DNA from 3 places in the Pseudoalteromonas sp. AWM4_233 genome. Region 1 is predicted to be linked to each of the others. Evidence: predicted binding sites of a transcription regulator. Region 1 holds the regulator's gene; each other region holds the start of a gene.
What was found. The regulator MetJ, encoded in region 1, represses methionine synthesis genes. The targets are predictions, from matches to a motif close to TAGACGTCTAGACGTCTA.
Positions count from the first base shown of each region.

Region 2: ACXAC4_RS12985 (methylenetetrahydrofolate reductase) is a predicted target of MetJ. The motif match lies at 1,746-1,763, and genes of this name have one in related genera.
Region 3: ACXAC4_RS10460 (homoserine O-succinyltransferase) is a predicted target of MetJ. The motif match lies at 2,187-2,204, and genes of this name have one in related genera.

Region 1 is NZ_JBSWSZ010000001.1:3,371,956-3,375,241, forward strand. Features, by position in the region: gene metL (bifunctional aspartate kinase/homoserine dehydrogenase II) at 1-312, opposite strand, end outside; gene metB (cystathionine gamma-synthase) at 319-1,542, opposite strand; gene metJ (met regulon transcriptional regulator MetJ) at 1,842-2,165, shown strand; gene ACXAC4_RS15355 (malic enzyme-like NAD(P)-binding protein) at 2,240-3,286, opposite strand, start outside.
Region 2 is NZ_JBSWSZ010000001.1:2,905,221-2,908,506, reverse strand. Features, by position in the region: gene ACXAC4_RS12995 (PepSY-associated TM helix domain-containing protein) at 1-69, opposite strand, end outside; gene ACXAC4_RS12990 (hypothetical protein) at 66-380, opposite strand; gene ACXAC4_RS12985 (methylenetetrahydrofolate reductase) at 748-1,704, opposite strand; gene ACXAC4_RS12980 (M16 family metallopeptidase) at 2,157-3,286, shown strand, end outside.
Region 3 is NZ_JBSWSZ010000001.1:2,349,050-2,352,335, forward strand. Features, by position in the region: gene metH (methionine synthase) at 1-120, opposite strand, end outside; gene ACXAC4_RS10455 (homocysteine S-methyltransferase family protein) at 131-1,186, opposite strand; gene ACXAC4_RS10460 (homoserine O-succinyltransferase) at 1,176-2,123, opposite strand; gene ACXAC4_RS10465 (DMT family transporter) at 2,286-3,173, shown strand; gene ettA (energy-dependent translational throttle protein EttA) at 3,276-3,286, shown strand, end outside.

The DNA.
Region 1 (3,286 bases):
AGCTTGGGTGATCACTTGTAATTCAGTTAACAGTGTATCGGCCAATTCACGCTGCTTTACCCCCTGGAATAGTGCGTTAATCAGTTCGACTTGATGGTTCTCAACCTGTAATAGAATATCGTTAAAACTTTGATGCTCTTGTTGCTGATAACTCTGCCATAGTTTAACTAGGGTATTGGTTGTTTTACCTGCTGCAGAAACCACAACACAATCGCCCAACTGACACTGGCCAACCACGATCTGTGCGACAGCCTGATAACGCGAGGCCGAGCTTAAGCTCGACCCACCAAATTTATGTACTACTCTTGTCATTTTCTTTTACCAAAGTGCTGGATGGGCAGGTGTTAATTTACAGGCTTTGTTATCAGCAGGCGCAGGCGCTTTACCTGGCTGTGTTTTAGCAAAAGCCGCTTCGAGGTCTGCAAGTAGATCTACTACTTCCTCAATACCGACAGAAATACGAATCAAAGTATCGCCTACACCCGCTTCTAAACGTGCTTTAGGTTCCATGCCTGCATGTGTCATGGTTGCAGGGTGACAAATTAAACTCTCAACACCACCTAAAGACTCAGCCAACGAGAACTCTTTCACTGTTGTTAAGAATGCCGCAGCATCTTCAAGACCACCTGCGATATCAAAACTCACCATACCACCAAACCCTAACTGCTGTTTTTTCGCCAGTTCGTGTTGTGGATGTGATTCAAGACCTGGGTAATACACTTTGCGAACGTACTCAGACTGTTCTAAGTACTTGGCGATAGCTAAGGCATTTTCTTCGTGCTGCTTAAGACGCACTTTAAGAGTTCTTAAACCACGTAATGTCAGATAGCTATCGAATGGTGCACCAGTAATACCAATATTATTTGCCCACCAAGCCAGCTCTTCGCCTAACGCTTGGGTTTTCGCAATCACGGCCCCGCCAACAACATCAGAATGGCCGTTAATGTATTTCGTGGTCGAATGCACCACAATATCAACACCAAACGAAATTGGGTTTTGTAGCGCAGGAGATAAAAACGTATTGTCAGCCCCAACTAATGCGCCCACTGCATGGGCTGCATTCACAACCGCCTCTATGTCTGTAAGACGAAGAATTGGGTTACTCGGTGTTTCAATCCAAACCAGTTTAGGTTTGATCTCTGCAATTTGTGCAAGGCTGTCAGCGCGAGTTAAATCTAAAACTTTTAGTTTTAACAAGCCACGCTTTTCAAGTGATGTGAATAAACGATAACTACCACCATAACAATCATGTGGAATAACTAAGGTATCGTCGTGATTTAAAAGTTGTGTTACTAGGTGGACAGCTGCCATACCGGTCGCTGTGATGATGCCTTTTTCTCCACCCTCAAGCTGCGCTAATGCTTCAGCTAGAATATCGCGATTTGGGTTACCGCTACGGCCGTAATCGTAATCACGCTTAGTATCGAAGTCAGCGAACGAATACGTTGTTGAAAGGTAAAGAGGAGGCACAACCGCACCATGATGTTTATCGGCTTCGATACCATGTCTGACTGCGACTGTTGATTTATTGCGTTGGCTCATATCACCACCTAGTATATGGATGTTTAGACGTCTAAAAGGTTAGATGATCAAATTAGAGAAGTCAAAACATTTATACTGCTAAATGGCTATTTAACTAGAATTTGACTATCTTTTTTAAACCGATAAAATTTCGCCACCTCGTTAACTAATATTGTTAATAAGACTGGGTTTTTGACCATAAATCGGTACATTAACCTTAGTTTGAGTTGGGCGTTAGTCAAACTAGGTCAATTAAAGCCGTCGCAAACGAGCGTAGTCTTATTGGCAGTAATTACTCTAAAGGCATCAGAAAAAATATTATGGCTAAATGGAATGGTGAATATATTCACCCTTATGCAGAGCATGGCAAAAAATCAGAGCAAGTGAAGAAGATCACCGTATCTATTCCTTTAAATGTGTTAAAAGTACTGACTGATGAGCGTACCCGCCGTCAAGTGAACAACTTGCGCCATGCAACAAACAGCGAGTTACTGTGTGAAGCATTTCTGCATGCCTTTACGGGCCAACCGTTGCCGAGCGACGAGGACTTACGTAAAGACAATCCGGAGAAGATCCCTGTTGAAGTGCGTAACATTATGAAAGAGATGGGCTTAGAGATCCCTGAGATTAACGAAGAAGGTTAATCAGCTTTTTTGTTATTACAAAGAAAACATAAAAAAACCTCGCCATTGCGAGGTTTTTTTTAATTTAATCTTGCCTAAGATTCAAATTGTGCCATGTAGTTTTCTGGTAAATCGATTTGTGCAACGCCAGAATCAATCGCAGCTTGTGCTACAGCTTTAGCAATGCGAGGCAATAAACGCGGATCCATTGGCTTAGGAATAATATACTCAGCGCCAAATTCTAACGACTCAACATCGGCCGCTTTAAGCACTTGCTCAGGCACTGGCTCTTTCGCAATACCACGAATGGCTTCTACCGCTGCGATCTTCATTTCATCGTTAATCGCTGTTGCACGCACATCAAGTGCACCACGGAAGATAAACGGGAAACATAAAACATTGTTCACTTGGTTAGGATAATCTGAACGACCTGTCGCCATAATTAAATCGTTACGTGCACCATGTGCAACTTCTGGATTAATTTCAGGGTCAGGATTTGAGCAGGCGAATACTACTGGCTTGTCTGCCATAAGCTTTAGGTCTTCTGGAGAAAGTAAGTCAGGGCCAGATACACCCACAAACACATCTGCTTCTGCAATAACGTCTTGAAGCGTACGCTTATCAGTGTTGTTAGCAAAAAGCTTTTTATATTCGTTTAAGTCATCACGACGCGTATGGATAACGCCTTTACGGTCTAGCATGTAAATGTGCTCACGCTGTGCACCACATTTAATCAGCAGTTCCATACATGCGATTGCTGCAGCACCTGCACCTAAACATACAATGATAGCGTCATGAATGTCTTTGCCTTGTACTTCCAATGCATTCAACATACCCGCAGCAGTTACAATCGCTGTACCATGCTGGTCGTCGTGGAATACAGGAATATCACAACGTTCTATGAGCGCTTTTTCAATCTCAAAACACTCTGGTGCTTTAATATCTTCAAGGTTGATACCACCAAAAGTGTCTGCAATATTCGCAACCGTGTTAATAAAGTCTTCTGTAGTGCGGTGCTTTACTTCAATGTCGATTGAATCTAAGCCTGCAAAACGTTTGAATAGTAGCGCTTTACCTTCCATAACTGGTTTAGAAGCAAGTGGGCCTAAGTTACCTAAACCTAAAATTGCAGTGCCATTACT
Region 2 (3,286 bases), 470 kb from region 1:
TCCGGTTGTGATCCCCGTCCACGTGTGAAGTGTTTGGTATATTCGAACAATGTCGGCCCTTATTTTCATAGCATGCTCCTTAAACCAAAAAATATCGTGTAGATGATTACGTTTGCTGACAACAAGTAGATAAATGCTTGCCTAGTTGTTTTGAACATATAAATAAAGCTGACAATCAACATCCAGATTGGGGTAACAATCCACATATTAAATTGGGTTTTCCAGAGTAGGCGTTGGTCGCTTAGGTTAGTGTTAATACTGTCTGGCCCAAACCATACAATTAACGCCACAATGCCATAACTCAACGCTAATCCAAGAAAAACACCTACCGCTGTTTTGCCCCACCATTGAGGTTGAATTTTTTGATGTGCCTGGCTCATCGAATGCTCCTAATCAAAAAACTAGAGATGGGGATGATGATCAGTACAAGCATAATTAGCATGAGCCAAATAAAAACGCTTGCCGCACCATTGAAAATAAATGGGCTGATCACTGCTGAGGAAATTAACAGCAAATAACCGAGCTGTTTAAATTTTTTAGATATGGGGGTGTTTAAAGCCAATTGGTGTCGATTAGACGCATAGATGAAAGATACTCCAGCGGCTATAAACGTTAAAAAAACGAATAGCACTACTCACTCCATGTAAACTTGATTGTTAAAAGAGGGACAGATTATACACAGACAAGTCGCACTATCAATGATAATGCGACTGAGAATTGATGTTATTTAGTTGTTCTTTAGTCTAATTAGGCTATTTGTTTTTCTGCAAGATTAAGTTCCATCGTTGCTTTTAATAAACGATATAAATTAATCGATGCATCAATTTCTTCTTTACGATTGGTTAAGCTTTCAATATTCAAACCAAGCGGTACATTTAGATGTGCACAGCTTTGAATGATCAGGTCTAAATTCTCACGACAAATGCGGATTGACTCGCTTAATGGGTTTTGTGAGTCAAGCATGCGCCATTTCGTTGCTTCTGGCACTGAAATACCCAGCCACTCCATAAACTGCAATGTCTTCTCACCGCCACATGGCGTAAAGGTAAGAATAATACGTTTAGGCTCAAGCCCTTGTTGGCGACAGCTACGAGCATAGCTGGTGATTAAATCAATCGTCGCCTGTGCATTGTAAACAGCTTGAGAGATAAAGAATTCACACCCTTGTGCTGTTTTTTCCAACAAACGCTCGTGTTCGTTTCGCTTATTCGCATGGCGTTCAGCAATCGTCACACCACCTAAGAAAAAATCATCTTGGTGCTCTGCAATCGTTTCGTATGCTTTAGGCAGGCTAAGTTTAACTTCGCCATTTGAAGATGGACTACCTACTAATACAAGGTTGTTTAAGCCATGCTTAGTTTTAGTATTGTTAAGCCACTGATTAAATTCGCTCGCCTCACGTTGTGCCACACTTTTATAGGTGATGACATCAAGTTGTGACAACTCTTTAACGAGTTGGCTGTATTCACATGGATCTACGGTATGCTTGAATGGAAAAGGGCGCGGAACTTGAGTGCGGCTGCTTTCATCTTGAATGTCGTAAATCACAACACCGTCATATTCAATCTCGTGTAAACGACCAAGTAGCTTTTGTGCAATGGTTTTGACTTGCGCTTCATCAGTCCCCATCTTTGGCGGAGTAGTACCAATTAAATATACGCCTTGATTAGGGTCCAAAATTTTCTCTTGTAATGATAAAGCCATGGTCCTCATTCCCATTGGTTGTGCTGATGAGGTAAATATAGCAGCCATTTAGACGTCTAGATAGATTTTTTTCATGAAACTTATTCAAACACTATGAATTTCTCTCATGTTGTTTTTGAGGCTTAAGGGATAATTCAGTAACTCGGATATATTTATTTACATAAATATTGCTTGTAAATGAGCGAGTCACAGTAATTTATTGCATAATTGAAGCGGTAACATATGTGATACCAATCCTCAATAATACTCAATTATTTTGAGAGACTAAAACTGATGATAACCTCGCTGGGAATTTCTCATTTAGAACAACTAAATAGCCAAATTTCCGCCTTGCCTACTGGAAGTAGGTAGCTCGGCGTGAGCGGTGTTATCGACAAGTTTTCCTTGCCTCAAAATAGATCGCTTAATTAAGAGGAATGGTATGAAAAATAAAAACTGAATTTGGAAATCACATGAAATTTAAACTTTTGGCAACCAGCCTTGCAGTGACTTTAGCGCTGTCAGGTTGTATAAGTAATAATGCACAGACAAGCAATACAGCGAATGCCACTGTTGCATCAGCGTCTGTTGAGAACAAAGTATTTGCACAAGACTATGTGTTAGAAGAACTAGAAAATGGTCTTCGTGTGATGGTCGTTAAAACGGATTATCCTGATGTTGTATCGCTACAAATTCCAGTATCTGTAGGCTCTAGAAATGAAATCGAAGCAGGCAAAACCGGTTTCGCACACTTTTTTGAACACATGATGTTTAAAGGCTCTGAAAAATTCCCACAAGATGTTTATGCAGATATTCTGAAAAACTCAGGGGTAGACAACCGCGCTTACACGACAAACGACTACACCAACTACCACTTAAATTTCTCTAAAGAACATTTAGACAAAGTACTTGAAATCAAAGCGGACATTTTTCAAAACCTAAAGTATTCAGAAGAGCAGTTTCGTACTGAAGCACTGACGGTTAAAGGTGAGTATTTAAAAAATAATGCCAGCCCAATCCGTAAACTACTTGCTGCAGTGCGCAAAGAGGCATTTGAAAAGCACACTTATAAGCACACCACAATGGGCTTTTTCGAAGATATTGAAGCTATGCCTGATCAAATGGCGTATGGCCAGACGTTCTTTGAGCGCTTTTATAAGCCAGAGTATGTTTCACTTGTGATTGTAGGCGATGTTGACCCGCAAGAAACCATGAATATGGTTAAGAAGCACTGGGGCAATTGGAAAAAAGGTGACTACCAAGCGGATATTCCGGTAGAGCCAAAACAACAAGCGCCTAAATATGTGCATGAACAGTTCGAAGGCATGCCGGGTCACTGGTTACTCGTATCATACAAAGGCACTGCTTGGCAGCCGACTAAAAAAGATCGCGCAGCACTTGATCTGATCTCACAGCTTTATTTCTCTTCGAATTCAGAGTTATATCAAGAGCTCGTAGTAGACAAACAGCTTGCTAGCCAAATGTTTACTTATAATGCAGAGACAAAGGACCCAGGTTTATTACATGTCTTTGTTAAAGTTGAAAAAGAAGAAGATTTAGCCGCAGTACGTGATGCAATTGCAAAAACGTACGCTAAAGCACG
Region 3 (3,286 bases), 1.0 Mb from region 1:
CGCGACATCAAGGGCTGTTTCGTAATCTTCTTCTAAAATTAGGCGTTTGAATTTTGCAGAACCAGTAACATTGGTACGCTCACCAACGTTGGTAAAAATTGCGGTATTTTGTTGCGTCATCTGATACTTCCTAATTCAAGTTACACGCTTCAAGGCCCGCTAAGCGCATACGCACTTCTAGCTCAGGCAGAGATCTTGGTTTAATTTGCGCAAGGCCATTAGCAAATGCCTTAATATGTTCAGGTGTTGTACCACAACAGCCACCGACGATATTGATGAAGCCTTCTTTGCCCCAGTCGATGATTTCTACTGACATTTCATCGGCTTCTAGGTCGTACTCACCAAATTCATTCGGTAAACCCGCATTAGGATGCACTGAAGTAAAGGTTTCACACACGCGCGACAGCTCTTCAACATAAGGACGTAATAAGTCTGGGCCTAAAGCACAGTTCAAACCAATTGAAATAGGTTTAATGTGTCGAATAGAATTATAGAATGCTTCTGTTGTTTGACCTGACAATGTCCGACCTGAAGCATCGGTAATAGTACCTGAGATCATAACTGGCAGCGTAATACCCGCTTGTTCAAACGCTTCTTCTACGGCAAATGACGCAGCTTTGGCATTTAAGGTGTCGAAAATCGTCTCAATCAAAATTAAATCTGCACCACCTTCAATCAAAGCAAGCGTAGACTCAATATAGGCCTCAACCAGCGCATCGAAGGTTATATTACGATAACCTGGGTCGTTCACATCTGGTGAGATTGAACACGTTTTAGAAGTTGGACCTAATACACCTGCAACATAGCGCGGTTTGTGCGGCTCTTTCTCAGTGAACTCATCACAAATTTTACGTGCTAATTTAGCCGACTCAAGGTTGATTTCACGACTCAAACTACCCATTTCGTAGTCTTCCATCGAAATAGTGGTCGCGTTAAAAGTATTTGTTTCAATGATATCAGCACCAGCTGCTAGATATTTACGATGAATATCTGCAATGACATCAGGTTGAGTTAGGCTTAATAAATCGTTATTGCCTTTCACTAACACATGCCAATCTTTAAAGCGCTCGCCGCGATAATCTTCTTCTTCAAATTTATATTCTTGGATCATGGTACCCATGGCGCCATCTAAAATAAGAATACGTTGTTTTAAAGCCTCTTTTAAGGCTGCACTTTTATTCGGCATAGTTGTTAGTCCTTACATCTTGGCTAACTAGGTTAATATCGTATGGAGTTGTTTGGTAAACGTAATAATTCAGCCAATTTGAGAATAACAAAAAGGCATGACTTTGCCATGTTTTACTCGGTTTTTGCTCAGCATCGTTATTCGGGAAATACCCTTCTGGCTTAGGCGCATCAGGGCTTTTGGCTAGGTCGCGTAAATATTCTTTTTGTAAAGTATCAGCATCGTATTCAGGGTGACCAGTTAAAAACACCTGACTGCCAGACTGGTTTTTAATTAAATACGCACCCACTTTTTCAGAGCCTGCCAACACCGCAAGTTCAGGCGTATTTTGTATTTTAGCCAGGTCAATGTGACCATAGCGAGAATGAGGTACTAAAAACTCATCGTCAAAACCACGAGTTAGCGCACCATGCTCAAACAAACAACGGTGCTTAAATACGCCGCATAATTTATCATCACGAAGTTCACGCTTTAAACCATAATGATGGTACAAACCCGCATGAGCTGCCCAACAAGAAAATAATGTTGAGGTCACATGGTTTTCAGCCCAATCAAATAGCTCTTTGAGTTCTTGCCAGTAAATGACATCGTCATATTCCAGATGAGCCAGCGGCGCACCTGTGATGATCATGGCATCGTAGTTTTCATCTTTTACATCAGAAAAATAGCGATAGAACATATCTAAGTGTTGCTCAGAATTTTCTGAACTACGGTGCGTATCTAAACGTAATAAATCGACGTTAACCTGAAGCGGCGTATTCGCAAGTAAACGAATAAACTGCACTTCGGTTTCAACTTTGTTGGGCATTAGGTTGAGAATCGCCAAGCGCATTGGACGGATCTCCTGCGTTCTTGCACGTGATTTCGGCATCACGAAGACATTTTCATGTCTGAGTGTAGCAATAGCAGGTAGCTCATCTTTTACGGTGATCGGCATACAATTCTCCCCAACTTAATTTATGGGTGTCATTATGAACGTAAAGTCGAAAAATTCAACCTCTAGATGTTTAGATGTCTAAAATCTCAACTCATTTGTTTGCAACTAGAAGAAGAACCTTGATAATCCACTCGCCTGAAAAGAATAGAGTAAGAGAATATAATGGGGATCGGTGAACTTGCCGCAATCAGCGCAGCCATAGTCTGGGCGTCATCAACAATTTTATACAAACGATTTAGCCATCATTTATCGCCTTTGCAATTGAACATCAGTAAAGGTGTGATCGCTTGTGCGCTCATGTTATTAATTTTACTAGTGATGCCTGCCAGTCCTCTGCCACAATTAGCCAGCTCTTGGGCTTGGCTTATTGTCAGCGGCATTTTGGGTATTGCTATTGGCGATAGCGCTTATTTTGCTGCACTTAGAAATATTGGCCCAGCACGTACACTTGTCATTGAATCACTCGCGCCGGCCATTGCAGGTGTACTAAATATTGTATTGCTCGGCGTATGGCTCAGTGGTCTTGCATGGCTTGGTATTGTTATCACAACTTTAGGCGTTTTGTTGGCAATTAAACCTAAAAGTCCATTACCTCAAGTTGAGCACAGCATTTACATCAAAGGCGTTGGTTTTGCCTTACTTGCAGCCACTTGCCAAGCGGCAGGTATGGTGATGTCAAAAGGTGCTATGAACGCTGAACAAATTGGTAGTTTGTGGGCCGCCTTTATTCGTTTATTTTCAGGCACACTGGCTGTCGCTTGCGTTGTCGCATGCCTAAAAGAACAAAATCTCAAACAAGCCATTACCTTGAATGGCATAAGTCAAAAGCAATGGCTTTTTGTCGCGGTGTTTTTTGGCACTTTTATTGGCCTTTGGTTGCAGCTTATTTCAGTCAAACATACCGATCCGGCTATCGCACAAACTATTTTCGCAACCGCCCCGCTGATGGTGATGACTATTGGCGCCATGCGAAAAGAACCCATGACAAAAAATATGATATTGGGTGGGATAATTGCTTTTTCTGGTGTAGCACTATTGGTTTTGAGTTAATTTCATGAGTTTAAAAAAGAGATAACCTGCTGTTTGATTGACGAAATCGCTAGGTAAACTCTACAATATGCAAGTTAATTTTGAACATGAAAGGTTTCATCTATGGCATTGCC